Regions from separate parts of the Pseudomonas shirazica genome, predicted to be linked through region 4. Evidence: riboswitches for the same ligand, from Rfam matches in the RefSeq annotation. Region 4 holds a riboswitch; each other region holds the start of a gene.

Region 1 (7,320 bases), 1.3 Mb from region 4:
ACGCCGTCGGCTATGAAGTGTTCGCCGTGCTGCTATGTGCGCCGCTGTTGTCCTGGATCATGGGCAAGTCGCTGGCGACGGCGGGGGCGCTGGCGGTGACCCTCTCGGTGATCGCCATGCTGTGGAACATGGTCTACAACGCGCTGGTCGACCGCTACGTGCAAGCCGAGCGCATCCACTGGAAGGCCAGCGCACGCTTTGCACACGGCCTGGGCTTCGAAGCCGGGCTGGTGGTGTGGTGCCTGCCGGTGGCGGCGTGGATGCTGGAGATTTCGTTGCTGCAGGCGTTCATGGTGGAGTTGGGCTTCTTTGTGATCATCCTGCCCTACACCGTGCTGTACAACTGGGTTTTCGACAAAGCCCGGCACCTGCTGATGCAGCGTCGCCTTGCATGAAAACCACCAGCCTGCGCTGCTCCTCGATTTGTGCATTGCGCGGATATCCTGGGGCTGCTTCGCAGCCCTTTCGCGACACAAGGCCGCTCCTACAGGGATGGCGCAGGCTTCAGGCTTGCGCTGTACCTGTGGGAGCGGCTTTAGCCGCGAACACCGGTGCAGCCGGTGCACCCAATAAAAAGGGGCATGCCATCGCTGGCATGCCCCGTTTTTCAAAACGTTAAAGCGCCTCAGGCAACCTTGACGATCCAGCCAGCCGGTGCTTCCACGTCACCGCTCTGGATACCGGTCAGCTCGTTGTAGAGCTTCTGGGTAACCGGGCCGACCTTTTCCAGGTCGTGGAACACGTGCAGCTTGCCGTTGTACTCGATGCCGCCGATCGGGGTGATCACCGCAGCGGTACCGCAGGCGCCGGCTTCGATGAAGCGGTCCAGCTTGTTGATTTCCACATCGCCTTCGATCACGGTCAGGCCCAGGCGCGATTGCGCCAGTTCCATCAGCGACAGGCGGGTGATGCCCGGCAGCACCGAAGCCGATTTCGGGGTGACGAACTCGTTGTTGGCGGTGATGCCGAAGAAGTTGGCCGAACCGACTTCCTCGATCTTGGTGTGGGTCAGCGGGTCGAGGTAGATGGCGTCGGCGAAGTTGGCTTTCTTCGCTTCTGCACCCGGCTGCAGGCTGGCGGCGTAGTTGCCACCGACCTTGGCCGCGCCAGTGCCTTGCGGGGCTGCGCGGTCGAAGCTGGAGATCTGGAAGTTGTGCGGCTTCATGCCGCCCTTGAAGTACGAGCCAACCGGGATGGCGAAGATCGAGAAGATGAACTCGGGGGCGGTGCGCACGCCAATGTTGTCACCGGTGCCGATCACGAACGGGCGCAGGTAGAGGGCGCCTTTACCATGCGGTGGCACGAACTTCTCGTTGGCCTTGACCACTTGCTTGCACGCCTCGATGAACACATCGGTCGGCACCTGCGGCATCAGCAGGCGGGCGCAGCTGCGCTGCATGCGGGCGGCATTCTGGTCCGGGCGGAACAGGTTGATCGAACCGTCCTTGCAACGGTAGGCCTTGAGGCCCTCGAAGCACTGCTGGCCGTAGTGCAGGGCAGTGGAGCCTTCACTGATGTGCAGTACGTTGTCTTCGGTCAGGGTGCCCTTGTCCCACTCGCCATTGCGCCATACGGACAGGTAGCGTTTGTCGGTCTTGATGTAGTCGAAACCCAGCTTGTCCCAATTAATGCTTTCGTTGCTCATGACACCCTCATTGTCTTGCAAGTGCCCGATTGCTCGGGCTGCTGTTATATGCGCACCACGCCACCATAATACATCCGTGGCAGATCGGGAACGGCCAGTCACGAATTGATAGCCTGCAATGCATTTATTGCGGCACGGCGCAGGTATTGCAGTGGGGCTGCGAGGTGCTCGCCACAACATTTTCAGGGCCTGTGAGATCGAGCGCCGCCCGCGCGGCGCTTCGCAGCACAAGGCTGCTCCTACATTTGTTTCGGGCCAGTAACGCCTGTACCAATGCGCGCGACCGCCTTGTTTGTCCGGCACGATATCGAGGTGGACACCAAGGGGCCGCGCGCCTTTGCCTCAGGAATAATTGGCCCGAAACAGATGTAGGAGCAGCCTTGTGCTGCGAAGCGCCGCCCGCGCGGCGCTCGATCTCACAGGCGCTACAAGAATCGAGGCGAGCCAATGGTTGACCACCCGCCAGCCACTGCGTAGCCTTGCCACTTCGAGGTTCTTCGGCCAGGCCGAAGCTAAGACGGGAACGCGGTACAAGCCGCGGCTGCCCCCGCAACTGTAAGCACCGACAACGGATCGACACAGCCACTGCGCTCGCGCGCGGGAAGGCGTCATCCCGCCAGCCTGCTGCACCAGCGGGCACATGGAACGGTGCGAGCCAGGAGACCTGCCTCGTCACGTTTTCGACTTTCAACCGGGCGGGGTGATCCGGTGGCGAACAAGCCCGGCCGGCCTGGCCTGCGGCTGTCGTCCTGCATGCCCGCGCCAATCTGCCAAGGGCAATGCGACATGAAAACACTGGCCAAGCTCCCCGTCACCATCGTCACCGGCTTCCTCGGCTCGGGCAAGACTACCTTGCTGCGCCACATGCTCGACAACGCCCAGGGCCGCCGCATTGCGGTAATCGTCAACGAGTTCGGCGAGCTGGGCATCGACGGCGAAATCCTCAAGCAGTGCAGCATCGGTTGCACCGAAGAAGAAGCCACCGGCCGCGTCTACGAGCTGGCCAACGGCTGCCTGTGCTGCACCGTGCAGGAAGAGTTCTTCCCGGTGATGCGCGAGTTGGTGGCACGCCGTGGCGACCTGGACCATATCCTCATCGAAACCAGCGGCCTGGCCCTGCCCAAACCGCTGGTGCAAGCCTTCCAGTGGCCAGAAATCCGCAATGCCTGCACCGTCGACGCGGTGATCACGGTGGTCGACAGCCCTGCGGTGGCCGCCGGCACCTTCGCCGCCTACCCGGACCAGGTCGATGCCCAGCGCAAGCTCGACCCCAACCTGGACCACGAGTCGCCACTGCACGAACTGTTCGCCGACCAGTTGGCCAGCGCCGACCTGGTGGTGCTGAACAAGGCCGACCTGATCGACGCTGCAGGCCTGGCCAAGGTCCGCACCGAGGTGGCCGAAGAACTGCCTCCGGCGGTCAAGGTTGTCGAGGCCAGCAGCGGCAAGCTGCCGCTGGAGGTGCTGCTGGGTGTGGGCGCCGAGTCCGAGGCGCACATCGATGGTCGCCGTACCCACCATGATTCCCACCATGACGGTGATGACCATGACGATCATGACCACGACGCCTTCGACTCCATCTCCATCGACCTGCCCGAAGCCGACGAAAGCCTGCTGCTCGATGCCCTGACCCAGCTGGTGGTGGAGTTCGGCATCCTGCGCGCCAAAGGCTTCGCTGCCATCCCGGGCAAACCGATGCGCCTGCTGGTGCAAGGCGTGGGTACCCGTTTCGACAAGCACTTCGACCGCGCCTGGCGCGCCGACGAGCCGCGCATCACCCGCCTGGTGCTGATTGGCCAGGACCTTGACGCCGCCCAGCTGGAAGCGCGCCTACGCCAGGCACTGGGCGCCTGACCCATGCACCTGCTGCGGACCCAGCCCGGCGGCTTCGTGCCGGATGACAGCATTGCCGACCTCGGCCAGACGCCCGCCGAGCTGGTGATTCTCTGCAGCGGCGATTCGCACCTGGCATTGCTCGCCGATACCGCCGAGCAATTGCCCGAGGATTACCCCAGCCTGCGCCTGGCCAACCCGATGCAGGTACAGAACCATGCCTCGGTCGACCTGTACGTCGACCAGGTGCTGCGCCATGCCAAGGTCATCCTGGTGTCGCTGCACGGTGGTGTCGGCTACTGGCGCTATGGCGTCGAGCAGTTGGTCGAGCTGGCCGGCCGTGGCGTGCAGCTGATCCTGGTGCCGGGTGACGACCGCCCGGACCCGGAGCTGACCAGCCTGGGCAGTGTCAGCGGCGAGCAGGCCGAACGCCTTTGGCACTACTTGCGCCAGGGCGGCAAGGCCAACGCCATCAACCTGTTCAACTGCCTGGCCAGCCAGTGGCTGGGCCGCGACTATGCCTGGGACGAGCCGCAGCCGCTGCCGCGCACTGCCGTGTATCACCCGGCCAAGGGCAGCGCCACGCTGGAGGATTGGTACCCGCAGTGGCACCCCGAGCAGCCGGTGGCGCCACTGTTGTTCTACCGCTCGCACCTGCAGGCGGCCAATACCGCGTTCATCGATGTGTTCTGCCAGCGCCTGCAGGCGGCCGGGCTCAACCCATTGCCGATCGCCGTGGCCAGCCTCAAGGAAAGTGCCTGCCTGGAGCAGGTCGAAGCCTGGCTGGACGAGGCGGGGGCCGAAGTGCTGGTCAACACCACCGGCTTTGCCCTGTCCAGCCCCGAGCGCCCCAACCTGCGCCCGTTCCGTCGTGACATTCCGGTACTGCAGGCCATCTGCGCACAAGACAACCAGCCTGGCTGGGAAGCCAGCGAGCAGGGCCTGGGGGCGCGTGACCTGGCCATGCACATTGCCCTGCCCGAACTGGACGGGCGCATCATCACCCGCCCGGTCAGTTTCAAAGACATGGCCTGGCGCAGCGAACGCAGCCAGTCCGATGTGGTCTGCTACCGCGCCCACCCCGAGCGCATGGACTTTGTCGCCGAACTGGCCCGCCGCTGGGTCGAGCTGGCGCGCCTGCCGAATGCGCAGAAGCGCGTAGCCCTGGTGCTGGCCAACTATCCGACTCGGGACGGCCGTATTGGCAATGGCGTTGGCCTGGACACGCCAGCGGCCGCGCTGAACATACTCAAGGCCCTGCAGGCCGAAGGCTATCCGCTGGCCGACTTGCCGGGCAGCGGCACGCAGCTGATCCATCAGTTGCTCGGTGGCGTGACCAACGACCTCGACCAGCTGGACCTGCGCCCCTGCGCGCAGAGCCTGAGCCTGGCCGACTACCAGGCCGCCTTCGAGCGCCTGCCAGAGGCAAACCGCCAGGCCGTGCTGGAACGCTGGGGGCCGCCGCAGCAGGACCCGATGTACCGCAGTGGCCGGCTGATGGTGGCCGGCCTGCGCTTTGGCTTGACCTTTGTCGGCATCCAGCCGGCGCGCGGTTACCAGGTGGACCCCAGCGCGGTGTACCACGACCCGGACCTGGTACCACCCCACGGCTACCTGGCATTTCACTTCTGGCTGCGCCATGCCTTTGCCGCCGACGCGGTGATCCATGTCGGCAAGCACGGCAACCTCGAATGGCTGCCCGGCAAGGGCGTCGGGTTGTCGGCGCAGTGCTGGCCGGACGCCTTGCTCGGCCCGTTGCCGAACATCTACCCGTTCATCGTCAACGACCCGGGCGAGGGTGCCCAGGCCAAGCGCCGCACCCAGGCGGTGATCATCGACCACCTGATGCCGCCGCTGACCCGTGCCGAAACCTACGGCCCGTTGCGCCACCTGGAGCAATTGGCCGACGAGTTCTACGAAGCGCAGCTGCTCGACCCGCGGCGCGCTCGCGAGTTGCAGCGCGACATTCTCGAACTGGTCAAGGCCAATCACATTGACCGTGAACTGCAGCTGGAAGGCCAGCTGGACGATGCCGCCGTGTGGCTGCCACGCCTGGATACCTACCTGTGCGACCTGAAGGAATCGCAGATTCGCGATGGCCTGCATGTGTTCGGCCAGTCCCCGGAAGGCCGGCTGCGGCTGGATACCTTGCTGGCGCTGTTAAGGGTCGAGCGTGGCGACGGTCGCGGTGGCAATGCCAGCCTGTTGCGGGCCCTGGCCAAGGCGCTGGTGCCAGGCTTCGATCCGCTCGATTGCGAACTAGGCCAGCCGTGGCAAGGGCCACGCCCGGAACAACTGCAGGCCATGAGCAGCGAGCCTTGGCGCACCTTTGGCGATACCCGCGAACGCCTCGAACTGTTGGCGCTGCAGTTGATCGACCAGGCGCTGTGCGGCACCGTGCATTTACCTGCCCAGAGCGAATGGCAGCCTGTGCACGATGTGGTACGGACGCTGCGAGAATCGGTGGCACCCAGCCTGGACGCTTGCGGCAGCGCCGAAATGGATGGCCTGCTGGCGGCGCTGGCCGGGCGTTTCGTGCCCGCCGGCCCCAGTGGCGCACCCAGTCGTGGTCGCCTGGACGTGCTGCCCACCGGTCGCAACTTCTATACCGTGGACGTGCGCAACCTGCCCACCACCACCGCCTGGCGCCTGGGCTTCGCCTCCGCCAACCTGATCCTGGAGCGCCATCTGCAGGACAACGGCGATCACCTGCGCCAACTCGGCCTTTCAGTGTGGGGCACGGCAACCATGCGTACCGGCGGTGATGATATCGCCCAGGCCATGGCGCTGATGGGCGTGAGACCGGTGTGGGCCACCGGTAGCCAGCGGGTCGACGATTTCGAGATCCTGCCGCTCAGCCTGCTCGACCGCCCGCGGGTGGACGTGACCTTGCGCGTTTCCGGCTTTTTCCGTGATGCCTTCGGCAACCTCATCCGCCTGTTCGATGCCGCAGTGCAGGCGGTAGCCGCACTTGATGAACCCGAGGATCTCAACCCCCTGGCCGCCCGCGTGCGTAGCGAGCGTGCCGCGCTGCAGGCGCAGGGCGTGGACGCCGAGCAGGCCGCGCGCCAGGCTGGCTGGAGGGTGTTCGGTGCCAAGCCCGGGGCCTACGGCGCCGGGGTGCAGAACGCCATCGACGGGCGCCTGTGGCACAGCCGCGACGACCTGGCCGAGGTCTACCTCAATCACGGCGGCTATGCCTACGGCGCCAGCGACGACGGAACCCCGGCCCGAGCCCAGTTCGCCCAGCGCCTGGCCAAGGTGCAGGCGGTGCTGCAGAACCAGGACAACCACGAACACGACCTGCTCGATTCCAACGACTATTACCAGTTCCAGGGTGGCATGCTGGCGGCGTCGGAAACCTTGTCCGGTGCGGCAGTTGCCAGTTATCACGGCGACCATAGCCAGGCCGACCGGCCGCGCATCCGTACCCTCAAGGAAGAGCTGAACCGGGTTATCCGCGCCCGGGCGCTGAACCCGAAATGGATCGACGGGGCCAAGCGCCACGGCTACAAGGGCGCCTTCGAGATGGCGGCGACGGTCGACAACCTGTTCGCCTTCGACGCCACCACGCAACTGATCGACGACCATCATTACCAGGCGCTGGCCGATGCCTACGTGCTCGACCCGGCGACCCGCGACTTCATGCGCGAGCACAACCCCGAGGCCCTGCGCGACCTTACCGAGCGTTTGCTGGAGGCCCAGCAGCGCGGTCTGTGGCAGGCACCGGGCGACTACCGTGAAGCCCTCGAGGAACAACTGCTCGACGGCGAGGAACAGGCTTGAAATGAGTGAACCCGTGCAATTTCCACTGGCGGCCGTGGTCGGTGCCGATGACCTGA
Region 2 (7,320 bases), 1.7 Mb from region 4:
AGCAGGCCGCGGCTAAGCGCCAGTTGCGCTTGCAGGGCATGCTGGGCCTCGGTGCGCTGGTTGATCAGCTTGCGCAGGTAGCTGTTCCAGAACACCACCCCGGCCAGCAGCAAGGCCGACAGCACCAGCACTTGCAAGGCCAGCGTGCGGTAGTCGCGCCAAGGGCTGTCACTGACCAGGGTGGTGGTGCGCCAGCGGTTGATCAGCTGGTCCAGCTCTTCGGGTGGAATGCTCAGCAGCGCCTTGTCGAGGATTGCCTGCAGCTGTGGCTGGTCCGCGGCCACGGCGAAGGCGGCGATGGCCGGGTCATCGTCGAGCACGCTGGCAATGCGCAGGCGGTCCTTGAACACATGGCTGATGTAGTAGGCGGCATTGATATGGCTGCTCAGGGCGACGTCGGCGGCACCGTTGACCACGGCCTCCATCAGGCCGAGCGGGTTGTCCACCTCGACCATCCTGGCCTGCGGATAGCGTTGTTGCAGCACGGCCCGTTGCGGCGAACCGCGTACCAGGGCGATGCGCATGCCATCCAGCGCCATGGCCTGCGGCGGTAATGCATTGTCGCCACGGGTGACCAGCACCCGTGGGCTGACCAGGTAGGGACGGGTATAACGCAGTTGTTTCGAACGGTCTGTGCTGTAACCCAATGCGCCGATCATCTGCGCATCCCCGCGCGCCAGGCGCTCGATCATTGCTTGCGCCGACGGGCTTTCGACCGGCTTGAAATGCAGCCCCGTGCGCAGCGAGATCTGCTTGAGCAGCTCGAGGGTGATGCCGCTGGGGCGATGCTTGGTGTCGTTGAAGGTCAGTGGCGCCAGCGAAGTGTTGACCAGCACGCTGACGTTGGGGTTGGCAGCTATCCAGGCTTCTTCTTCGGCGGTCAAGGCGGTGAGGTGGCGCTGCAGCAGCAGGCTGGTGTTGCCACTGCTCCAGCGGCGCAGGATATTCAGGCGTTCGCTTTCGCTGATACGCGCCAGCGCCTTGTTGACCAACTGTTGCAGGCGCGGGTTGTCACTGGCCATGGCAAAGGCAAACGCGCCAGGGGCAACCTGACAGAAGTGGTCGATCTTCAGTGTGCCCTGGTAACTCTTGCCAATCGCGAAGTCGGTACTGATGGCGTCGCCCAGGTAGGCGTCGGCCTCGCCCAGTTCGACGGCGGCCAACCCGGCCAGGGTGGAGCGATACAGGCTCAATTGCGCCTTGGGGTACAGGCGGCGGACGCTGCTGGCCGGCAGGTAATGATCGACCATGGCCAGGCGCAGGCCGGCGAGGTCGGGGGTGTTCTTCAGGCTGCGCCCCTCGCGTGTGACGATGACTGGCAGATCGTCGGCGTAGCTTGAACTGAGGCTGAGCTGGGCATCCGCTGCCTCGAAGGCGTTGGAGCTGCCCAGCAGGTCGATACGGCCGTCGCGCAGCGCAGCGATGGCTTCGTGGCGGCTGTCGAAGCGTCGTACTTCGATGGTTGTACCCAGCTGTTCTGCGATGATGCCAGCGTAATCGGCGCTGAGGCCTTCGTAGTCGTGCAGGCTGACATTGATCTCCAGCGGTGGGTAGTCGGGGCGCGAACTGCCAAGTACCAGGTGCTGGCGTTGCTGTAGCCAATGCCGCTCTTCGCTGGACAGCGCAAGCGGGGACGCGGCGCTGACCGAGCGTGCCAGCAACTGGCGAGGTTCGCTGTTTGCCAGCAGCGCGCCGGAACCGGCCAGGCCGATGACCAGTAGGGCGCTTGCCAGCAGGCGCTTCATTGTCATCGAGCGCTCAGTAGACGCTGTTGCGCTTGGCCAGGTCGACCATTTCAACCAGTGATTCGGTCTTGAGCTTTTCCATGATGCGGCCCCGGTAGGTGCTTATGGTCTTGGCGCTGAGGTTCATGCAGGTGCCGATATTCTTGTTGTTCTCGCCGCGCGCCAGGCGCCGCAGCACCTCCATTTCCCGGTTGGACAGGCTGGACAGGCGCACTGGCTCGCTTTCCAGCGAGTTGCTGTTGACCGACATCTGCGGGAAGGTCGAGTAGCCCTTGACCAGCGCTTTCAGGGCAAACAGCAACGCCTCGTGGTCTTCTTCCTTGGTGACAAAAGCGCCGATGCCAGCATCCAGGCAGCGCCGCACATACAGGTCGGTGGCCTGGCCGGTCAGCACCATGATCTTGGGCGCCGGCTCCAGGCATTGCAGGCGCTTTATCACTTCCATGCCATCCAGGCCGGGCAGGCCGATGTCGAGAATTACCACATCCGGTCGCAGGTCGCGGGCCACCTGCGCCACCTCGCTGCCATTGCCGACCTCGCCGACAACACGGAAGCGCTCGCGTTCGAGCAACATGCGCAAGGACAGCCGGACGATGGGGTGGTCGTCGACGATCAGCACGGTAGTCATGAAGAAAACTCCTGTCAGGATGTGGTCCGCTTCCTGGATCACTCAGGAATACGTCTGCAAGTGGGGTTATCGGAAGCGCTGCACGATACGACCATTCCCGAAATTTGGTAATGCCGAGTATAGAAGTGTTGAAAGTCCACGTGCTTGTTGTTGAAAAGTCCTACAAAAAGTGGGAAAGACATCACCCTGGCAAAGCGGCGATGCCTGTTTTTGTAGTCGTCATGCGCAGGCGGAGTGTGATTTGCTCACGCGCTGGGTTGAGGCGGGGTTGTTGGCCAGTGCCTGGCCGACCCGTGTCGGGCGTGCCACCAGCTGGCCGGTGCAGTTCGGGCAGCGGCCCTGGAAACGGGTTTCGGCGCAGGTGCGGCAGAAGGTGCATTCGAAGGAGCAGATCAGCGCATCGGGGCTGTCACCCGGCAGATCGGTATCGCAGCACTCGCAGTTTGGGCGTAGGTCCAGCATGGGCATGACTCCTGTTTGCAGGCGGGAAACCGGAGTCTGCTACGCCTGCGGCGAACCTGGCAATGCTCAGTCGCCAGGGCGATACAGGTGGGCGTGCCCGGCGCGATACAAGGCCGATTCGGCAAACGGTGTGTCGCCCAGCACGTGGCCCACAAGGATCAGCGCCGTGCGCCGGAAATCCTTGGCCGCGACGCGTTCCACGATATCGCCGAGGGTACCGCGCACCCAGTCCTGGTCCGGCCAGGTGGCACGATGCACCACCGCCACCGGGCAGTGCGTGCCGTAGTGCGGCAGCAGTTCTTCGACGATACGCGACAGGTGCTTGACCCCCAGGTGAATCGCCAGGGTGCTGCCATGGCGCGCCAGCTCGCCCAGCTGCTCGCCGGGCGGCATCGGCGAGCTGTCACCATAGCGGGTGAGGATAACGGTCTGCGCTACCTGGGGCAGGGTCAGTTCGCAGCCGAGCAGGGCGGCGCTGGCCGCTGTAGCGGTGACCCCGGGGATGATCTGGTAATCGATGCCCAGCGTTTGCAGATGGCGGATCTGCTCGCCGATGGCGCCGTACAGGCTGGGGTCGCCACTGTGTACCCGAGCCACATCCTGGCCTTGCTCATGCGCACTGCGCATGGCGGCGATGATCTGTTCCAAATGCAGTTCGGCACTGTTGATCACGGTCTCGGCCTGGTGGCCCTCGAGCACGGCGGCCGGCACCAGCGAGCCGGCATAGATGATCACCGGGCACTGGCGGATCAGCCGTTGGCCCTTGACCGTGATCAGTTCCGGGTCGCCGGGGCCGGCGCCGATGAAGTAGACCGTCATGGTAAGTCCTTGCAGGAAAGAGGGGTGAAACGTTCAACAGGCCAGGGCGAGAGTAGCCGGGCCCAGTACCTGGCGCGTCAGCAGCAACCTGGCCGTGCCGAGCCGCTGGCTGGCCAGGGCCAGTGCCGCACTCTCCGCCACGCCCCAGCAGCCACAGTGGGCATGGGCAGCGGCGGAGCGGTGGCTGAGCTGGAGTTCGTAGGGTTGCAACTGCGCGGTATCGTACAACACCAAAGGCAGGCCGAGGCGTTCGGACAGTTGCTGCAAGCCGGGCTCGTCGGCCTTCAGGCTGATGCTGGCGATGCCTTGCAGGTCGGCCAACGCCAGGCCCTGGGTGGCCAGGGCCTGGCGCAGCAAGATTTCCAGCGTATCCGCCGGGCAACCCCGACGACAGCCGAAGCCGGCGTAGAAGGCAGGCATCAGGCCTGGCTGGAGCGCCGGAACAGCCAGGCGCTGATCAGGCCCAGGGCCAGCCAGAATGCGGCGTTGGTCAGCCAGGAGGCCACTTTGAACTGGGTTTCCAAGGCGGCGGGGGCCAGGCTCTCGTGCACCTCGGGTTGCGGCGCACCGATCACATGGGGAATGACCAGCAGCACAGCGCCCAGCGCCTTCAGCAACCAGTGGCGAGCGAACACCAACAGGGCCAGGCCCAGCGCGGTGGCACTGGCGGTGCCGATCCACCAGGCCTGGCGTTGCCCCAGGTCGGCTGCGGCAGTACCTGGCAGTTCCGGCGGCAGGCCCAGGGTCGGGGCCAGGCAGAACACGGCGAAGCCGGCCAGGCCCCAGAGTGCGCCGGTGCCGGCTCGCTTGGGTTCACGCAGGCTGTACAGGGCGGTGAGAATCAGGGCGAAGCCGACCGCGACCACCAGGTTGCCGCCGGTGGTGGACAGCACTCGCTGCCAGCCGTCTTCAGGTGCCCAGGCCTCGGCGCTGTGTTCATGCGCTGCCACTTCGCCGGCATGCTCGTGCTCGGCGACGGGGGCCGAGGATTCGTAGGTTTCTGCCTCGAGAATCAGCGGGGCGACCCAAAAGCTCTGCAGCAAGGTCAGCAGCAAGGCCGCCAGCAACCCGCTGAAGCCCGCGGTGCGGGCAATGCGTGTGATCATCGGGTTGTACTCAGTGGCAGGGGAATGCGGCGCTGTGGCGGGTGTCGTGGGCGGCGTTGTGCACGGCCTCGATGTGCGAAAAGCCGGCGAAGTACACCAGGCACAGGCCCAGCAGGCTGGCGCCGATGGCGATGACGACACGCTGGCTGAGGGTGACGGGGGTGGTAATGCTGTGTTGCTTGGCGCTGGTGACGGGCATGACGCGTTCCTCTGCTTTTTGTGGGCAACGGGCAAGCGCGGCAGCCCCGAGCGTGGCAGCCCAGGGGAATGCAACAGCGCCCGCCCACCGCGGGGTGTTCATGAACGCCAGGCCGGTCTCCGGGCTTGCGAGGAGGAGCCAGGCTCCTGGAAAGCGTCACCTTCCCATGCCGGGGATCAGGCACAGTGGTACAGACGCTTCGCTCGCTTACCGTTGCGGGGGCAGCACCGGCCTTGTCCGGCCCTGCTGGAGGGCCTGTGACGCACCGGTTTCCCGTTTCACCCCCATCGGGGGCACCTGAACGCGAGGCATAAGGAGACCATGGGGCGGGGCTGGCGTCAATTGCCCTGATGATAGGGCTTTGGTTTTGCAGTGCCTGGGAGATCGAGCGCCGCCCGCGCGGCGCTTCGCGGCACAAGGCCGCTCCTACATCTGTTTCCGGCCAATTACTCCCGTGCCAGGTGGGTTGCAGCCTTGGTGCTTGGCTGAAGATTGATGAGGAGCAGTCGTGCGCCCCTCGATATCGAATGGAACAAACAAGACGGACAGAGGTGAACTCACAGGAGTAACTGGCCCGAAACAGATGTAGGAGCGGCCTTGTGCCGCGAAGCGCCGCGCGGGCGGCGCTCGATCTCCCAGGCGCTGAAAAGCTCAAGGCATGCGCACTCAAGCCCTCATGTAAGCCGGTTCGGCCTGTAGTGGTCTATGCCGTGAGCATCCACCCGGTCAGCCCCGGGCAAACGCCGCAAGCTTGTCCCCGTCCAGCCGGTAGCGCACCCACTCATCCTGCGCTTCGGCCCCCAGCTTCTGATAGAAGCCGATAGCCGGCTTGTTCCAGTCCAGAACGCTCCATTCCAGCCGTCCGCAATTCTTCGCCACCGCCTCGCGGGCGATGTGCCGCAGCAATTGCCGCCCGGCACCGTCGCCGCGCTGCTCGGGCGTTATGTACAGGTCTTCCAGGTAGATGCCGTTGCGCCCGAGCCAGGTCGAGTAGCTATAGAAATACACGGCAAAGCCGATTGCCCGGCCATCGCGCTCGCACATCAGGCTATGCACGGTGCTGCCCTCGCCAAAAAGGCTGTGCTCGATATCGGCAACGCTCGCGATCACCTCGTGGCGGGCGCGTTCGTACTCTGCCAGCTCGGTGATGAAGGCAAGTATCTGCTCGGCGTCGGCGCGAACGGCAGGACGGATGGTGAGGCTCATGGGACGGCTTCCTTGATCTGATGGTAGCGGTACAGCGATGTGTATCTACACAATTTCGTTAAACTGTACCGGTCGCAGAGGAGGGCGACTCCGTTAGTGTGACAGCACCCATAAAAAAAGTGGATTGCCTGCCATGCTTGCCTCTGCCGACCTGCTGACCGCCTTCGTGCTGTTCGCCTTCGTGTCTTCCATCACTCCCGGCCCCAACAACACCATGCTGCTTGCCTCCGGGGTGAATTTCGGTGTGCGTCGCTCGATCCCGCACGCCCTGGGCATCAGTGTCGGTTTCATGGTGATGGTGCTGGCTGTCGGCCTGGGCCTGGGCGAGGTGTTCAAGGCCTGGCCGGCGCTGTATACGGTATTGCGTTACACCGGTGCCGCCTACCTGCTGTACCTGGCCTGGAAGATCGCCACCTCCGGGCCGGTCGGCACAGCTTCGTCCAGTGCCCGCAAACCGCTGGGCTTCTGGGGAGCGGCGGCATTCCAGTGGGTCAACCCCAAGGCCTGGGTGATGGCAGTCGGGGCAATCACCACCTACACGCCGGCGCAGGGCTATGTGACCAACGTCATTGTCATTGCTGCCTTGTTCGCCCTGGTCAACCTGCCGAGCGTCGGGGTGTGGGTGATGTTCGGCAGCGCCCTGCGCAACTTGTTGCAGAACCCGCGCTGGCTGATGCTGTTCAATGTCCTGATGGCCTTGTTGCTGGTGATTTCACTGTACCCGCTGCTGTTTGTAGAATCAGCGTTTTCCTGACCCCGCGAGTACGGTAAGCCGATGCAGTTGATCCCCTGGTCTCACGAATGCGCCGAAGGCTTCACCCTGCGGGGCTGGCGAACCCCGGCCAGTGGCAAGCCGTTGCTGCATTTTCTGCACGGCAACGGCTTCTGCTGCCTGGCCTACCAGCCATTGCTGATGCGCCTGGGCGAACATTTCGACCTGTGGCTCAGCGATGTGCAGGGCCATGGTGACAGCGACCATGGCGGGGTGTTCCGTGGCTGGAACCGGACCGCTGCGCTGGCGGTGGAGACTTTTGCCGCCGGGCGAGGCGAGTATGGTGACGTACCGCGCTTTGCCGTCGGGCACAGTTTCGGTGGCGTGCTCACCGGCCTGATCCTGGCCAGTGAACCGCAACTGTTCACGCGTGCCGTGCTGCT
Region 3 (7,320 bases), 750 kb from region 4:
ATGGATGTCAACTGAAACGTTATCTTATAACTATTTGTTCGGCGTCGGGTAGTGGTTTCTGTGTTGAGCGATCTCTTCGCGGCTACCCAGCGGACCTGTAGGAGCAGCCTTGTGCTGCGAAGGGGGCGGCATGACAGAAGCTTTTCTGTGGCAGTTATGGCCTCTTCGCAGCACAAGGCTGCTCCTACAAAGGTTTCTCATCGGGCCTGAGGGCAGCGGTACTCCTGTGGGAGCGGGCAAGCCCGCGAAGAGGCCGGTGCAGGCAGTTCAGATCAGAAGCTGTAATCCACCGTCGCAAAGTACGACCGTGGCATCCCCATCAGCCACTGCTGGCCACTGAACGCCGACTGCACATACTCACGGTCGAACAGGTTGTTCAACTGCAACCCCAGCCGTACATCCGGCAACACCTGCCAGCCGATGTCGGCATCGACCACGGTGTAGCCGGGGGCGCTCTGGGTGTTGGCGGTATTGGCATAGCGCTCGTCCACATAACGCGCGCCAATGCCGGCCTCCAGCCGCTGGCCGAAGCCTTTGCTCAGCCACAGGTTGGCGGTACGCCGCGGGACATTGGCCGGGCGATTGCCCGCACGATCCTGCGCCACGCCGCCGACCATTTCGTCGAAGTCGTCGTACCTTGCGCGCACGATCGCCGCGTTGGCCGACACCTGCCACTGGTGCGCCAGCGCCAGTTCCAGGGTTGCCTCCAGGCCGTCGGACGTCTGCTGGCCAGCCTGTTGCTTCTCGTGGGTGACCGGGTCATCCACCAGCAGCTTCTTCTTGACGATGTGGTAGGCCGCCAATGTCCATTCGCCACGCCCTTCCCAGAAGCGCTGCTTCAGGCCCACTTCGGTCTGCCTGGCCTCGGTCAGGTCGTAGTGCATCTGGTTGGCGCTGAGGCTGATGAGGTTGTCGACCCCATCCTCGCTGGTGGAGTACTGGCCATACAGCGACAGGTCGTCGCTGACCGCGAACACCAGCCCGGCACGCCAGTTGCCGCCTTGCAGGCTGCGGTCGCTGCGGCTGTCGGTGGTCAGTTTTTCCTGGTCGATGTGGTTCTGGTCGCGGCGCACGCCGGTGACCAGCGACAGGCGATCGCTCAACTGCAGGCGGTTTTCGGCAAACAGGGCAAAGGTGTGGGTGGTAGAGAGCGTTTGCGGGCGCAGCGGCGAGGCGCTGTGGAACCAACCCGGTTGTGGCTGCCAAGGCTCGACGTAGTCACCGCCCACATCGTTGTAGGGCGCGTTGCTGTCGACGTTGAAGCGGACCTTGTTGTACTCGGCGCCGACCACGGTCTTGCTGGCCAGGCCAAACAGCCTGTGGTCGAGGGTGAAGGCCTGTCGGTCGCCGAACTGTTCCTGGTTGTGCTTGATCTGCAGATAGCTGCCGCGCAGCAGCTGCTGGCGCCCGGCATCCCAGCTGTATTCCTCGGCATTGCGCCAGTGACGGCGGCTCTTGATGTAGTAAAGCTGGTTGCTGGCGCTGAGGTGGTCGTTCAACGTCCAGTCGGTATTCAGGCGGGTCCATTCATCGACGTAGTGCTGCACGTCGTCCTGCACGTTGTAGTTCTTCTTGCGCAGGCTGCTGCGGTAGTGGCCGTCGATCAGCGGGGTGCCGTAGTAGTTGGCAGGCTGCGCATCGCCACGGTCGTGAGCGAGGGTGAAGCTGAGGTCGTCGCTGGCATCGAAGCGCAGCGCGGCGCTCAGCGCCAGGCTGCGTGACGGGGTGCGGTCGACCCAACCGTTACCGGTTTGCTGGTTCAGGGCCAGGCGGTAGCTCAGGCGCTCACCGAGGCTGCCGCCGCTGTCCAGGCCGAGCTGCTGGCGGTCCCACGAACCGTAGCCCAGGCGCAGGTGGTTGCGTACCTCGCCGGCAAACGGCTTTTTCGGGATCACGTTGACCACCGCCCCGGTGGCGCCTTCGCCATACAGCACCGAAGCCGGGCCGCGAATGACATCGATGCGCTCGACCATCCACGGGTCGACCGGGAACGTCTGGGTGCCGGCACCGGTGTACAGGCGTGCGCCGTCGAACAAGGTCATCACCGAGCCGTGCCCGGTAAAGCCGCGGGCGGACAGGCCCGTGCCGCCGTCGCCCGGTGAGCCGATGTAGCTGATGCCCGCTGAGCGGGTCTCCGCGTCCTGCACAGTGAGGTTGTTGCGCTGCTGGATCTGTTCGGCGCTGATGCTGCTGGTGCTGGCCGGTGTCTCCAGGGCGCTGAGGCCAAGGCGCGAACCAGCCTGGGTCGGTGTGGTCAGGTCGATGGCGTGGCTGTCTAGGGTGTCGGTGATGGCCGTGGAGGGCAGGGCCAGTGGTTGTCGCTCGAGGTCATCGGCCAGGGCCGGCAGGGAAACGGCCAGGCAGGCCGCCAAGGGGTGAAGCTTGAAGATACGGGACATGTCGTTCCACTACTGCAGGAATGAATGGATCCCGGTGGAAAACACGCAAAGGCGCACCGTGCACGCAGGCGCACGCACGGATACCGGCCTGCGCCCGCCCACCGCGGGTTGCCAAGTGAAGCTCCAGGCCGGTCTCCGGGCTTGCGAGGGGCATGAAACCTTCACCTTCCCATGCATGTGCACAGTGGTATCTCGAAGGGTTCGCTCGCTTACCGTTGCGGGGGCAGCGCCGGACTTGTCGTGGGCAACACGACGCACCGGCTTCCCGTTTCACCCTGCGCGCGGCGGCGCAGGGCACCTGAAACTGGCGGGCATATGACCATTGAAACGCGGGGGCGTCAATTCTGCCTGTTACCAGTTAAACAACTCTCGTCGTGCCCCCTCGGTAATCGCCACGATTCCCGGGTGCTTGACCTTGCGCTCCACCGAAATGGCATAGAACGACTCATGCACCGCCTCGGTCTGCCCGATCAGCTCCACGCCATATTGGCGGCACACCTCCTCGGCGATCACGCTGGGCGCGACGAAGATGCCGCTGCCCGACTGCCCGAATGCCTGCATCAAGGCACTGTCATCGAACTCGCCCACGATGCGTGGCTGCACCTGCTGCTCACCCAGCCAGCGCAGCAGGCGGCTGCGTACCACGGTTTCCTGCCCGGGGATAAGCAATGGCGCATCCTGCAGGCAGGCGGGGAAGGGGCCTTCCAGGCGGTGTGCCAGCGCCGGGGTGGCGAAGAAGCTCAACCCACACTCGCCCAGTTTCTGGCTATAACCCTTGATGTCCAGGTGGCTGGGCATAGGGCTGTCGGAAATCACCAGGTCCAGGCGCTGGATTGCCAGGTCGGCCAGCAGCCGTTCGAGCTTGTCTTCGCGGCAGTTGATGCGCAGAACGTCGTCCAGCTCCATGGTCGGTGCCAGCAGGCGGTAGACGATGGACTTGGGCACCACGTCCGCCACGCCCACGCGGAACAGGATCTGCTCCTGCGGGCCGGCCCGCAGCATGGCCTCCAGCTCGCTTCCCAGCTGGAACATCTGCTCGGCATAGATCAGCGTCTGGCGCCCGGTTTCGGTCAGTTCCAGCTGGCGCCCCACGCGCTGGAACAGCTCCAGGCCATAGGTCTGCTCGAACAGGCTGATCTGACCGCTGATGGTTTGCGGGGTCAGGTTCAACTGTTCGCTGGCGCGGGCGATGCTGCCGGTCTTGGCCACGGCCCAGAAGTAGTGCAACTGCCGATAGTTGAGCATCGGTATCGTTCCGGATTCGTAAAAACCGAAGTATAACCGCTGAAAATACGAATTTTCCGGATGTGTTGCGCTCTTTAGAATGCGACTCCATCAGGCGCCGTGTGCGCCGCCGGAACATGAAAAGCGAGGAACCCATGCTGCAACTAAAATCCATCGGCACGCCGCTGGTGCTGGCCTTGGCCCTGTTCACCCTGGCCGGTTGCGAGCAGGCCGAGAAATCCGCCCAGCAGATGCTCGACCAGGCCGCGCAGTCGGCCAAGCAGGCCATCGACGACACCAACAAGGCCGCACAGCAGGCGTTGAGCGAGGCCATCGGCAGCGAAGGGCAAAAGCCCAAGGACGCCGACAAGAAAGAAGACACCCAGGAAATCTGACCCCCAACCGCTGCTGCAGGATTTGAACAATGGAATACTTGCTGGAACTCGTCGCTAGCCCTACCGCCTGGGTTGCCCTGGCTACGCTGGTGGCCATGGAAGTCGTGCTGGGCATCGACAACCTGATTTTCATCTCCATCCTGACCAACAAGCTGCCGGTGGAGTACCGCTCCAAGGCGCGCCGTATCGGTATCAGCATGGCCCTGGTCATGCGCCTGGCCTTGCTCAGCACGGTGGCCTGGATCGTCCAGCTGACGGACCCGGTGTTTGAAGTATTCGGCAATGCCTTCTCCTGGAAGGACGTGATCCTGATTGCCGGTGGCCTGTTCCTGCTGTGGAAGGCGACCAAGGAAATCCACGAGAACGTCGACCCGCACGGGGCCAAGGAAGAAGCCAAGGTGTCGTCGACGGTTACCCTGGGCTTTGCCGCGGCGATCTTCCAGATCCTGCTGCTGGACATCGTCTTCTCGGTCGACAGCATCATCACCGCCGTGGGCATGACCGAGCACCTGCCTATCATGATCATTGCCGTTATCACTGCCGTGATCGTCATGATGGTGGCCGCCGACCCGTTGGCCAACTTCATCAACGACAACCCGACCGTGGTGATGCTGGCCCTGGGCTTCCTGATCATGATCGGCATGACGCTGATCGCCGAAGGTTTCGGCGCCCATGTACCGAAGGGGTATGTGTACGCGGCCATGGCCTTCTCGACGGCGATCGAGATCCTCAACATCCTGGCCCGTCGGGCACGGTTGAAGCGTGAGGCGGCTGAAGGTTGATGTAAAAAATGCGGGGCGCTCGCGCCCCATTCGCGGGCTTGCCCGCTCCCACAGGTGCCGCGTCAGCCAGATAGCTACGCGGCCCCAGTGGGAGCGGGCAAGCCCGCGAATGGGGGTAGGGAAAATCTGTAGTCAGTGCACCCCGGCATGCCGCCGCGACCGGCGCACAGGCTGTGGCTTGGCGGGGGCCTGCGGTGGCAGGTGGTGGTGGGAATGACGCCGCACGATACGCAGTACACCCCACAGCATGGCGGCTGCAACGCTCAGCCACATGCCAACCAGCATGAGGATTGCCATGGTCAGGCTCATTTGTGCCTCCATCTCTACGGGCCGCGCTCGGTCGCCGACGCTGGCCTTCCAGACACTGCTTTAGTCTAGTCTTTCGCCTGTGACGTTCCATTGACCAAAGGTCTATTGCTTGGTCCGATTTGCTCCTAAGCGGTGTCGGACTATACCCGCGCCGCTGTCCGACCTATGATCGGTGGCCAGAGCCGGGCGCTGCCTGCCCGGCGTTGGAGCAAGCGAGTGTCCATGCAGCAACCTTCCTTCAAGACCATCCCTCGTCGGCTGCTGGCTGCCTGCCTGGTTGCAGCCAGCCTGGCCGGTTGCGCCAGCGCACCCTCCGGCAACCTCAAGGGCCTGCCGCAGCGGGTCGAGATCAGCAGCGTGCCGTTCTACCGTGGCAACGCCAACCACAGCGGGGCCATGGCATTGGCGGCGGTGCTGTCGCAACAGGGGGCTCCGATCACGCCGGGGCTGCTGGACAAGCCGCTGAACCTGCCGCAGGGCGCCGAGGCCCTGGACACCGGCATCCCCCGGGTGGCGCGCGACTACGGCATGGTGGTGTATCCGCTGGACAAGCAGCTGGACGCGCTGTTGACCCAGGTGGCGGCGGGCAACCCGGTGCTGCTGCGTTACGAGGATGGTTCGGCCTGGTGGAGCGAGCCACGCTACGCCGTGCTGATCGGCTACGACCGCTACAAGCAGCGGGTGCTGTTGCGCTCGGGCATGCACCGGCGGCAGTTGATGGCGTTCGATGACTTTGCCTCGGCGTGGGCGAAGCTTGGGAGCTGGGCGGTGCTGGTGCAGCCACCTCGGCAGCTGCCAGCCCAGGTGGACCGCCAGCGCTGGTTGCAGGCTGCCGATGAACTGGCCCGGGCGGGGCAGGAGATTGCGGCGAAGCAGGCTGTGAGTAGCCTGAACAAATAGCTTTGTCTGTACCGGCCCTTTCGCGGGCACGCCCGCTCCCACAGGGACCGTGCAACCAGCACAAATCCTGTGGGAGCGGGCGTGCCCGCGAAGAGGCCAAGCCTGCCTACATCAGAAGCCCAGGCGATCGCGCAGGCTGTAGTACCAGGCCCCAATGGCGCTGAACGGCACGCGCAGCATCTGGCCACCCGGGAACGGGTAGTGCGGCAGCCCGGCGAAGGCGTCGAAACGCTCGGCCTGGCCACGCATGGCCTCGGCCAGCACCTTGCCCGCCAGGTGGGTGTAGGTCACGCCGTGACCCGAGCAGCCCTGGGAGTAGTAGATATTGTCGCCGATACGGCCAACCTGTGGCAGACGCGACAGGGTCAGCAGGAAGTTGCCGGTCCAGGCGTAGTCGATCTTCACGTTCTTCAGTTGCGGGAAGGCCTTGAGCATCTTCGGACGGATGATCGCCTCGATGTTGGCCGGGTCACGCGCGCCGTACACCACGCCACCACCGAAGATCAGGCGCTTGTCGCTGGTCAGGCGGTAGTAGTCGAGCAGGTAGTTGCAATCCTCGACGCAGTAGTCCTGCGGCAGCAGGGTGCGCGCCAGCTCGTCGCCCAGCGGTTCGGTGGTGATCACCTGGGTGCCGCATGGCATGGACTTGCTGGCCAGCTCCGGCACCAGGTTGCCCAGGTAGGCGTTGCCGGCGACGATGATGAACTTGGCGCGGACCTTGCCCTGCGGGGTGTGCACCACCGGGTTGGCGCCGCGCTCGATGCGTACGGCCGGGGTTTGCTCATAGATGATGCCGCCCAGCGACTCGACCGCAGCGGCTTCGCCCAGGGCCAGGTTCAGCGGGTGGATGTGGCCGCCGCTCATGTCCAGCATGCCGCCCACATAGTTGTCGCAGGCGACCACTTCGCGGATGCGCTTCTGGTCCATCAGCTCCAGCTGGTTGTGACCGAAGCGTTCCCACAGGCGCTTTTGCGACTCCAGGTGGCCCATCTGCTTGCTGGTGAGGGCAGCGAACACGCCACCGTCCTTCAGGTCGCACTGGATGTTGTACTTGGCCACGCGCTCACGAATGATGCGCCCGCCTTCGAAGGCCATGTGGCCCAGCAGCTGAGCCTGCTTGGGGCCGACGGTGCGCTCGATGACGTCGATGTCGCGGCTGTAGCTGTTGACGATCTGGCCGCCGTTGCGGCCCGATGCGCCGAAGCCGACCTTGGCTGCTTCGACGATGCTCACCTTGAAGCCGTTCTCCAGCAGGAACAGGGCGCTGGACAGGCCGGTGTAGCCGGCGCCGATGATGCACACATCGGTTTC
Region 4 (7,320 bases):
TAGCCAGCCCAGTCCGTCGCCGATTGCCGATGACGTGCTGATGCGTGCCATCGGCCTGGTGGGCACGCCTTATCGCTGGGGTGGCAATACGCCGGACTCCGGTTTCGATTGCAGTGGCCTGATCAAGTACGTCTATCGTGATGCTGCCGGCATAAGCCTGCCGCGTTCGACGCGTGAGATGATCGTAATGCGCGCGCCAACCGTGGATGCCAAGTCGCTGGAGTCCGGCGACCTGGTGTTCTTCGCCACCAGTGGCGGCTCGCAGGTCAGCCATGCCGGCATTTATGTGGGGGAAGGGCGCTTCGTGCATGCACCCTCCAGCGGCGGCACGGTGCGCCTGGACTACCTGTCCAACAGCTACTGGGCCAAGGCTTACCTGCAGGCCAAGCGCGTCATTCCGCAAGGGCATCTGGCGCAGAACCCCTGAGGACAGGCGGGGCTTTGCTTACCCGCCAGACCACGTTGCCGACATCATCGGCTACCAGCACGCCGCCACGCCCGTCGGTGATTACGCCGACCGGGCGCCCTTGGGCCTTGCCATGCTCATCCAGAAAACCGGTAAGCAGGTCTACGGGCTTGCCCGAGGGCTTTCCTGATGGGTCGAACGGCACGAAAATCACCTTGTAGCCACTGTGTGGCTTGCGGTTCCACGACCCGTGCTGGCCCACGAATGCCCCTTGTTCGAAGGGCGGTGGTAGCCCGTTCGGTTCGGCGAATGCCAGCCCCAGCGATGCCGTGTGTGGGCCTACGGCGTAGTCGGGCACCAGCGCCTGGGCTACTTTTTCAGGCGCTGGCGGTTGCACGCGCTCGTCCACGTGGTGGCCGTAGTAGCTGTAGGGCCAGCCATAGAAACCGCCGTCCTTCACGGAAGTGATGTAGTCCGGTACCAGATCGCTGCCGATCTCGTCACGCTCGTTGACTGCCGTCCACAACGTACCGCTGTGTGGCTCCCAGGCCAGGCCGTTAGGGTTGCGCAGGCCGGTGGCGAACAGGCGGTGCTGGCCGCTGGCGGGGTCCACTTCCCAGATCGCGGCGCGCCCCTGTTCCTTGTCCATACCGTTTTCGCCTACGTTGCTGTTGGAGCCGACCGTCACGAAAAGCTTCTTGCCATCAGGGCTGGCGATCACGTTCTTGGTCCAATGGTGGTTGAGCGGCCCGCCTGGCAACTCGACCACTGGCTGGCCTTCATTGCGAATTTGCATGGCACCGGGCTCGTAGTGAAAGCGCAGCAGCCTGTCGGTGTTGGCGACGTAGAGGTCCTTGCCGACCAGGGCCATGCCGAACGGTGAGTTGAGCTCTTCGATGAAGGTCGTGCGGATTTCAGCCACGCCGTCGTGGTCGGCATCACGTAGCAGGGTAATGCGGTTTGCGCTGGGTACGCCTGCGCCTGCCCGCTTCATCACCTTCTTCATGACCCAGCCGCGCAGGCCCTTGCCATCTTCGGGCTTGGGCGGGGCATTGGTTTCGGCCACCAGGACGTCGCCGTTGGGCAGCAGGTATAGCCAGCGAGGGTGGTCGAGCCCGCTGGCGAACGCTTTCACCTGAGTGCCTGGTGCTGCCTCGGGCTTGGCGTCCTTGGGCCAACCCACTGCCGGGGCGATATTCACGGTGGGGAGGGTGGTCTTGACCGGAGCAGGCAGCTGGGGGGTTGGGCCACTGCCGTCGAGTACATTCAGCAGGGCGGTTTCGCCGCAGGCAGTCAGGCTGGCGGCCAATAACCAAGGCGTCAGGTGTTTCATGGGGCGGCGTCCTCCTAACAGGGCCTATGAATTGAGAGGTCGGTGACATTCGCCAGGTTCCCGGAACCATCCAACTGCCGTTGCCGTTGCCGTTGCCGTTGCCGTTGCCGTTGCCGTTGCCGTTGCCGTTGCCGTTGCTTTTGCTTTTGCTTTTAAGCGCGCAATAGTTCAGGCGCCGCCGATTGCGACTTCAGGAGGCCGAGCGGAGGGACTGCGGAGGGAGGTGACGGGCATGGATGCCCGTCAAGCGCTGAGGCCCCATGGATGGGGCCTGCAGCGCGTACTCCCGGGAGCAGGCCCGTAGCGAGGGGACCCCGGAGCGGAGCGTAGGGGCCGGATGATGGGAGCCAGCGTTTTTTGGTTACTTTTTGTCGCGTTTGACAAAAAGTGACCCGCCGTAAGGGCGGAAAGGTGATTAAGCGCCACCTTCGAAAATGAATGTTGACCTTGTTGTTGATGCCCACGCTTGAAAGCGAAGAGCGAAGAGCGAAGAGCGAAGAGCGAAGAGCGAAGAGCGGAAAAGTACCGGTCTTGATCTCGCGGATAGTCCATTTACGATGGCGACGCTGACTCACCTTTTCGCCCTTACGGCGAGTCACTTTTTGTCAAACGCGACAAAAAGTAACCAAAAAACGCTGCGCTCCCATCATCCGGCCCCTCCGCTACGCTACGGGGTTCCCTCGCGCCGGTCTTGCTCCCGGGAGTACGCGCTGCAGGCCCCATCCATGGGGCCTCAGCGCTTGACGGGCATCCATGCCCGTCACCTCCCTCCGCAAGCCCTCTGCTCGGCCTCCTGAAGTCGCGAAGATCAAGATCAAGATCAAGATCAAGATCAAGAGCAAGAGCAAGAGCAAGAGCAAGAGCAAGAGCAAGAGCAAAAATCGTCAGAAACCGCAGTCGTGTAATACCAGTAATCGGAACTGGCTCCTCATGAAGGCTGGGCGTGGGGCACCTGCGGTGGCTCGCTTCACTACGACAGGAGACTTAAATAGGGCTCTGTGGGAGCGGGCGCGCCCGCGAACACCGGCGCAGCCGGTGCCAGCCACCGCGTTGGATTCTTCGCGGGCACGCCCGCTCCCACAGAAGCGACGTCGCGCTTGCGAAACGAGTTCCGGCCCCGGCCCGAGCCGAAGTTGCTTCAAGCCTGCTTGAGCAGCAACGCCACCCCCGGGAAATACTGCCCCAGCTCGTTGTGCAACTTGCGGTAGGCATACGGGAAGTACCAGGCGATGGCACAGGCGGTATGTTTCTGCAGATCGTCGACCAGGTCCTGCAGTTCCTCGGGGCTGGCATGCTGGCCAGCCTTCCACGGGCTGATGAACAGCGCACCAGCTTTCAACTGGCTGGGGTAGGCCACCTGGCGCGCCAGGGCAGTGGTCTGCTGCAGGGCGTCGGCCATGTCCAGCCGAGCGATTCTTGGCCAGCGCTGACTGACACTGAGGTACAGCGCTTCATCGGCACTGCTGATCGACAGGTCGCAGCGCCCTTCGTGTTCACCTTCGTCGCGTTGCTTCTTGCCGGCAAACTGCTGCAGCGCCGCCAGTTCGGCTTGCCAGGCCGCTGCGGCAAGCAGCCCCGTATTGGCGGCGGCGCCATGCCAGTAAGGTGCTTCGGCATCGCCAGCAAACTGGTTGAACCGGTCAATACAGTCGCCCCAGCGCTCCAGCACCGGAGCAAGAAACTCCAGGCGCGGGTTGTTGATGATCTGGCCTCGCATGCTGCGCTCTCCTGTTGTAGTTGTGATCGCGTTCAGCTGAAAGTGATGGCTATGTGATATCACTGTATTCAGTGTGGCACAACAAGGTGAATTGGCCATTACCCGGGCGGTGCCTGTTCGGCTGCAAAGCGGCCCGCTTCGATTGACGCTCCCGGTCCAACCCTCTAACCTTCGCGCGTGTTTCAGGTGCCCTGCCAGCCCCGACTGGGCAGGGTGAAACTGGGAAGCCGGTGGGTGCCAGCATGGCGCGATTCCGGCGCTGCCCCCGCAACGGTAGGTGAGTCGCGGCCGCGCAGGGCCACTGGGTGCAAGCACCCGGGAAGGCGCGCAGGCCTGGGCCAAGGCCCGCTCACAAGCCCGGAGACCGGCCTGATACTGCCAACGGCATCACGGAGGGTGATGCGCGGTGCACCGTGGCGTACGGCCACGGCCCCTGCGCGTTCTCCGTCTGCCCGCCTTTTACCTGTCGCCGCGCGTTGCCGTGGCGCCAGCCAGCGGAGAACCCTGATGAGCGAATCCACCGAACGCGACGAACGCCACCTGGCGCGCATGCAGCGCAAGAAGGCGATCATCGACGAACGCATCGCCAATTCCCCCAACGAATGCGGCCTGCTGCTGGTGCTTACCGGCAACGGCAAGGGCAAGAGCAGCTCGGCCTTCGGTATGCTCGCGCGCGCCCTGGGCCATGGCATGCAGTGCGGTGTGGTGCAGTTCATCAAGGGCCGCAACAGCACCGGCGAAGAGCTGTTCTTCCGCCGCTTCCCCGAGCAGGTGCGCTACCACGTGATGGGCGAGGGCTTTACCTGGGAAACCCAGGATCGCCAGCGCGACATCGCCGCCGCCGAAGCCGCCTGGGCCGTGTCGCGCCAGTTGCTGCAAGACCCGAGCGTGCAGTTCGTGGTGCTCGATGAACTGAACATCGCCCTCAAGCACGGCTACCTCGACCTTGACCAGGTGCTGTCCGACATCCAGGCTCGCCCACCGATGCAGCATGTGATCGTCACTGGCCGTGCCGCGAAACCCGAGATGATCGAGCTGGCCGACACCGTGACCGAAATGGGCATGCTCAAGCACGCGTTCCAGGCCGGTATCCGTGCACAGAAGGGCGTGGAACTGTGAGCCAGTCGCGCCATTGCCCTGCGGTACTGATCGCGGCACCGGCCTCTGGTCAGGGCAAGACCACCGTCACCGCCGCCCTGGCCCGCCTGCACCGCAACCTTGGGCGCAAGGTGCGGGTGTTCAAGTGCGGCCCCGACTTTCTCGACCCGATGATCCTTGAGCGGGCCAGCGGCGCGCCGGTGTACCAGCTCGACCTGTGGATGATCGGCGCCGAGGAAAGCCGCCGCCTTCTGTGGGAGGCAGCCGGGGAGGCCGACCTGATCCTGATCGAAGGGGTGATGGGGCTGTTCGACGGCACGCCGTCCAGCGCCGACCTGGCGCGTCACTTCGGCGTGCCGGTACTGGCAGTGATCGACGGCACGGCCATGGCCCAGACCTTTGGCGCCTTGGCCCTGGGCCTGGCACGCTACCAGGCGGACCTGCCGTTTGCCGGTGTGTTGGCCAACCGGGTGGGCAGCCTGCGCCACGCGCAACTGCTGGAAGGTAGCCTGACCGAAGGCCTGCGCTGGTATGGCGGCTTGTCCCGCGAGCGCGGTATAGAGCTGCCCAGCCGCCACCTGGGGCTGGTCCAGGCCAGCGAGCTGAACGACCTGGACGCTCGTCTGGATGCCGCTGCCGAAGCGCTTGGCGCCAGTTGCGATGCCGCCTTGCCGCCGCCAGTGACCTTTGCCGAACCCGAGCCGCAAGCCAGTGTCGCCTCGTTGACCGGTGTGCGCATTGGCGTGGCGCGGGACGAGGCCTTTGCCTTCACCTATGGCGCCAACCTCGACCTGCTGCGCAACCTGGGCGCGCAGCTGGAGTTTTTCTCGCCGCTGCATGACCGCGAACTACCAGCAGTGGACAGCCTGTATCTGCCGGGCGGTTATCCCGAACTGCACCACCACGCCCTGGCTGCCAACGCGCCAATGAGCGAGGCGATCCGTGCCCATCACGCCCAGGGCAAACCGTTGCTGGCAGAGTGCGGCGGCATGCTGTACCTGCTCGATGCCCTGACCGACGTGGCCGGCGAGCGTGCCGAGCTGCTCGGCCTGCTGCCGGGCGAAGCGACCATGCAGAAGCGCCTGGCTGCCTTGGCCCTGCAGGCGGTGGAACTGCCGGAAGGCACCCTGCGCGGTCACACCTATCACCATTCGTTGACCAGTACCGTACTGGAGCCGATCGCACGTGGCCTGAGCCCCAACGGCGGGCGCGGCAACGAAGCGGTGTACCGTCTGGGTCGGCTGACGGCTTCCTACGTGCACTTCTACTTTCCCTCCAACCCTGATGCGGCGGCGGCGCTGTTGCGACCATGAGCGAATACGCCTACAGCGACGCCGAGCGCGCCGCGATCTATCGGGCCATCGGTGAACGCCGTGACATGCGCCATTTCGCCGGAGGCGAGGTAGCCCCGGAACTGCTGGGGCGCCTGTTGGCCGCCGCGCATCAGGCGCCGAGCGTCGGGCTGATGCAGCCCTGGCGTTTCATCCGCATCACCCGGCGCGATTTGCGTGCGCGCATCCAGGCGTTGGTGGAAGCAGAGCGGGTGCGTACCGCCGAAGCCTTGGGCGAACGCTCCGATGCCTTCATGAAACTGAAGGTGGAAGGCATCAATGACTGCGCCGAGCTGCTGGTGGCCGCCCTGATGGACAACCGCGAGCCGCACATCTTCGGCCGCCGCACCCTGCCGGAAATGGACCTGGCCTCGCTGGCCTGCGCCATCCAGAACCTTTGGCTGGCAGCCCGTGGCGAAGGCCTTGGCATGGGTTGGGTGTCGCTGTTCGACCCGCAGGCGCTGGCGGCGCTGCTGGGTATGCCGAGTGGGGCCAAGCCGGTCGCGGTGCTGTGCCTGGGGCCGGTGACCGAGTTCTATCCGGCACCAATGCTGGTGCTGGAAAACTGGGCCGAGGAACGGCCCTTGAGTGAAATGCTCTTTGAGAACCAATGGGGAGAGCGCCAATGAGCGTGGCCTTGCTGACCGTGGCCGGGGTGGCCCTGGATGCCTTGCTAGGCGAGCCGCAGCGGCGCCACCCGCTGGTGGCCTTTGGCAACATGGCCAGTAACCTGGAGCGCCGCCTCAATGCCGGTGGGCGCGGCTGGCGCAGTCACGGGGTGAGCGCATGGTTCCTGGCTGTGGTGCCGCTTACCCTGGTGGCACTGATTCTGTCCTGGCTGCCGTACATCGGCTGGCTGGTCGACGTGCTGGCGCTCTACTGCGCCGTCGGGCTGCGCAGCCTGGGTGAACACGTGTTACCAGTGGCCAGTGCCTTGCGCCAGGGTGACCTGCAAGAAGCGCGGCGCCGTGTGGGCTACCTGGTCAGCCGCGAAACCCGCGAACTTGACGAGCCTGCGGTGGCCCGGGCGGCCACCGAATCGGTGCTGGAAAATGGCAGCGATGCGGTATTCGCCGCGCTGTTCTGGTTCGTGGTCGCCGGCGCGCCTGGCGTGGTGCTGTACCGCCTGAGCAACACCTTGGATGCCATGTGGGGCTACCGCAACGAGCGCTTCGAACGCTTCGGCTGGTGTGCGGCGCGTGTCGATGATGTGCTCAACTATATTCCCGCCAGGCTGGTGGCGTTGACCTACGCGCTGCTGGGCAAGACCCGCCTGGCCCTGGCCTGCTGGCGCAAGCAGGGCCCGCTGTGGGACAGCCCCAATGCCGGGCCGGTGATGGCCGCCGGTGCTGGTGCGTTAGGGGTGGAACTCGGTGGCCCGGCGGTGTACCACGGCGAGCTGCATGAGCGGCCACGCCTGGGTGACGGGCCAATG

What was found. Region 4 has a riboswitch for cobalamin ahead of cobO (cob(I)yrinic acid a,c-diamide adenosyltransferase). Riboswitches for the same ligand answer to the same signal wherever they lie in the genome.
Region 1: linked by a shared signal. The riboswitch ahead of cobW (cobalamin biosynthesis protein CobW) and the one ahead of cobO (cob(I)yrinic acid a,c-diamide adenosyltransferase) in region 4 are both predicted to bind cobalamin.
Region 2: linked by a shared signal. The riboswitch ahead of IMX18_RS10255 (CbtB domain-containing protein) and the one ahead of cobO (cob(I)yrinic acid a,c-diamide adenosyltransferase) in region 4 are both predicted to bind cobalamin.
Region 3: linked by a shared signal. The riboswitch ahead of IMX18_RS14715 (TonB-dependent receptor) and the one ahead of cobO (cob(I)yrinic acid a,c-diamide adenosyltransferase) in region 4 are both predicted to bind cobalamin.

What each region holds. Positions count from the first base shown of each region.
Region 1 covers NZ_CP063456.1:2,654,403-2,661,722, reverse strand. Annotated here, with positions in the region: gene IMX18_RS12070 (multidrug/biocide efflux PACE transporter) at 1-395, shown strand, start outside; gene IMX18_RS12065 (branched-chain amino acid aminotransferase) at 626-1,645, opposite strand; cobalamin riboswitch at 2,119-2,331, shown strand; gene cobW (cobalamin biosynthesis protein CobW) at 2,432-3,499, shown strand; gene cobN (cobaltochelatase subunit CobN) at 3,503-7,264, shown strand; gene IMX18_RS12050 (magnesium chelatase ATPase subunit I) at 7,266-7,320, shown strand, end outside.
Region 2 covers NZ_CP063456.1:2,245,010-2,252,329, forward strand. Annotated here, with positions in the region: gene IMX18_RS10225 (transporter substrate-binding domain-containing protein) at 1-1,745, opposite strand, end outside; gene IMX18_RS10230 (response regulator transcription factor) at 1,759-2,373, opposite strand; gene IMX18_RS10235 (DUF1272 domain-containing protein) at 2,593-2,835, opposite strand; gene cobM (precorrin-4 C(11)-methyltransferase) at 2,902-3,654, opposite strand; gene IMX18_RS10245 (cobalamin biosynthesis protein) at 3,688-4,074, opposite strand; gene IMX18_RS10250 (CbtA family protein) at 4,074-4,760, opposite strand; gene IMX18_RS10255 (CbtB domain-containing protein) at 4,771-4,959, opposite strand; cobalamin riboswitch at 5,053-5,275, opposite strand; gene IMX18_RS10260 (GNAT family N-acetyltransferase) at 5,686-6,165, opposite strand; gene IMX18_RS10265 (LysE family translocator) at 6,299-6,919, shown strand; gene IMX18_RS10270 (alpha/beta fold hydrolase) at 6,941-7,320, shown strand, end outside.
Region 3 covers NZ_CP063456.1:3,176,860-3,184,179, reverse strand. Annotated here, with positions in the region: gene IMX18_RS14715 (TonB-dependent receptor) at 273-2,399, opposite strand; cobalamin riboswitch at 2,509-2,716, opposite strand; gene nhaR (transcriptional activator NhaR) at 2,751-3,644, opposite strand; gene IMX18_RS14705 (hypothetical protein) at 3,779-4,018, shown strand; gene IMX18_RS14700 (TerC family protein) at 4,048-4,800, shown strand; gene IMX18_RS14695 (hypothetical protein) at 4,933-5,109, opposite strand; gene IMX18_RS14690 (peptidase C39 family protein) at 5,275-6,009, shown strand; gene IMX18_RS14685 (NAD(P)/FAD-dependent oxidoreductase) at 6,121-7,320, opposite strand, start outside.
Region 4 covers NZ_CP063456.1:3,922,638-3,929,957, reverse strand. Annotated here, with positions in the region: gene IMX18_RS18140 (C40 family peptidase) at 1-427, shown strand, start outside; gene IMX18_RS18135 (PQQ-dependent sugar dehydrogenase) at 393-1,739, opposite strand; gene IMX18_RS18130 (hypothetical protein) at 2,878-3,456, opposite strand; cobalamin riboswitch at 3,624-3,843, shown strand; gene cobO (cob(I)yrinic acid a,c-diamide adenosyltransferase) at 3,964-4,575, shown strand; gene IMX18_RS18120 (cobyrinic acid a,c-diamide synthase CobB) at 4,572-5,867, shown strand; gene bluB (5,6-dimethylbenzimidazole synthase) at 5,864-6,514, shown strand; gene cbiB (adenosylcobinamide-phosphate synthase CbiB) at 6,511-7,320, shown strand, end outside.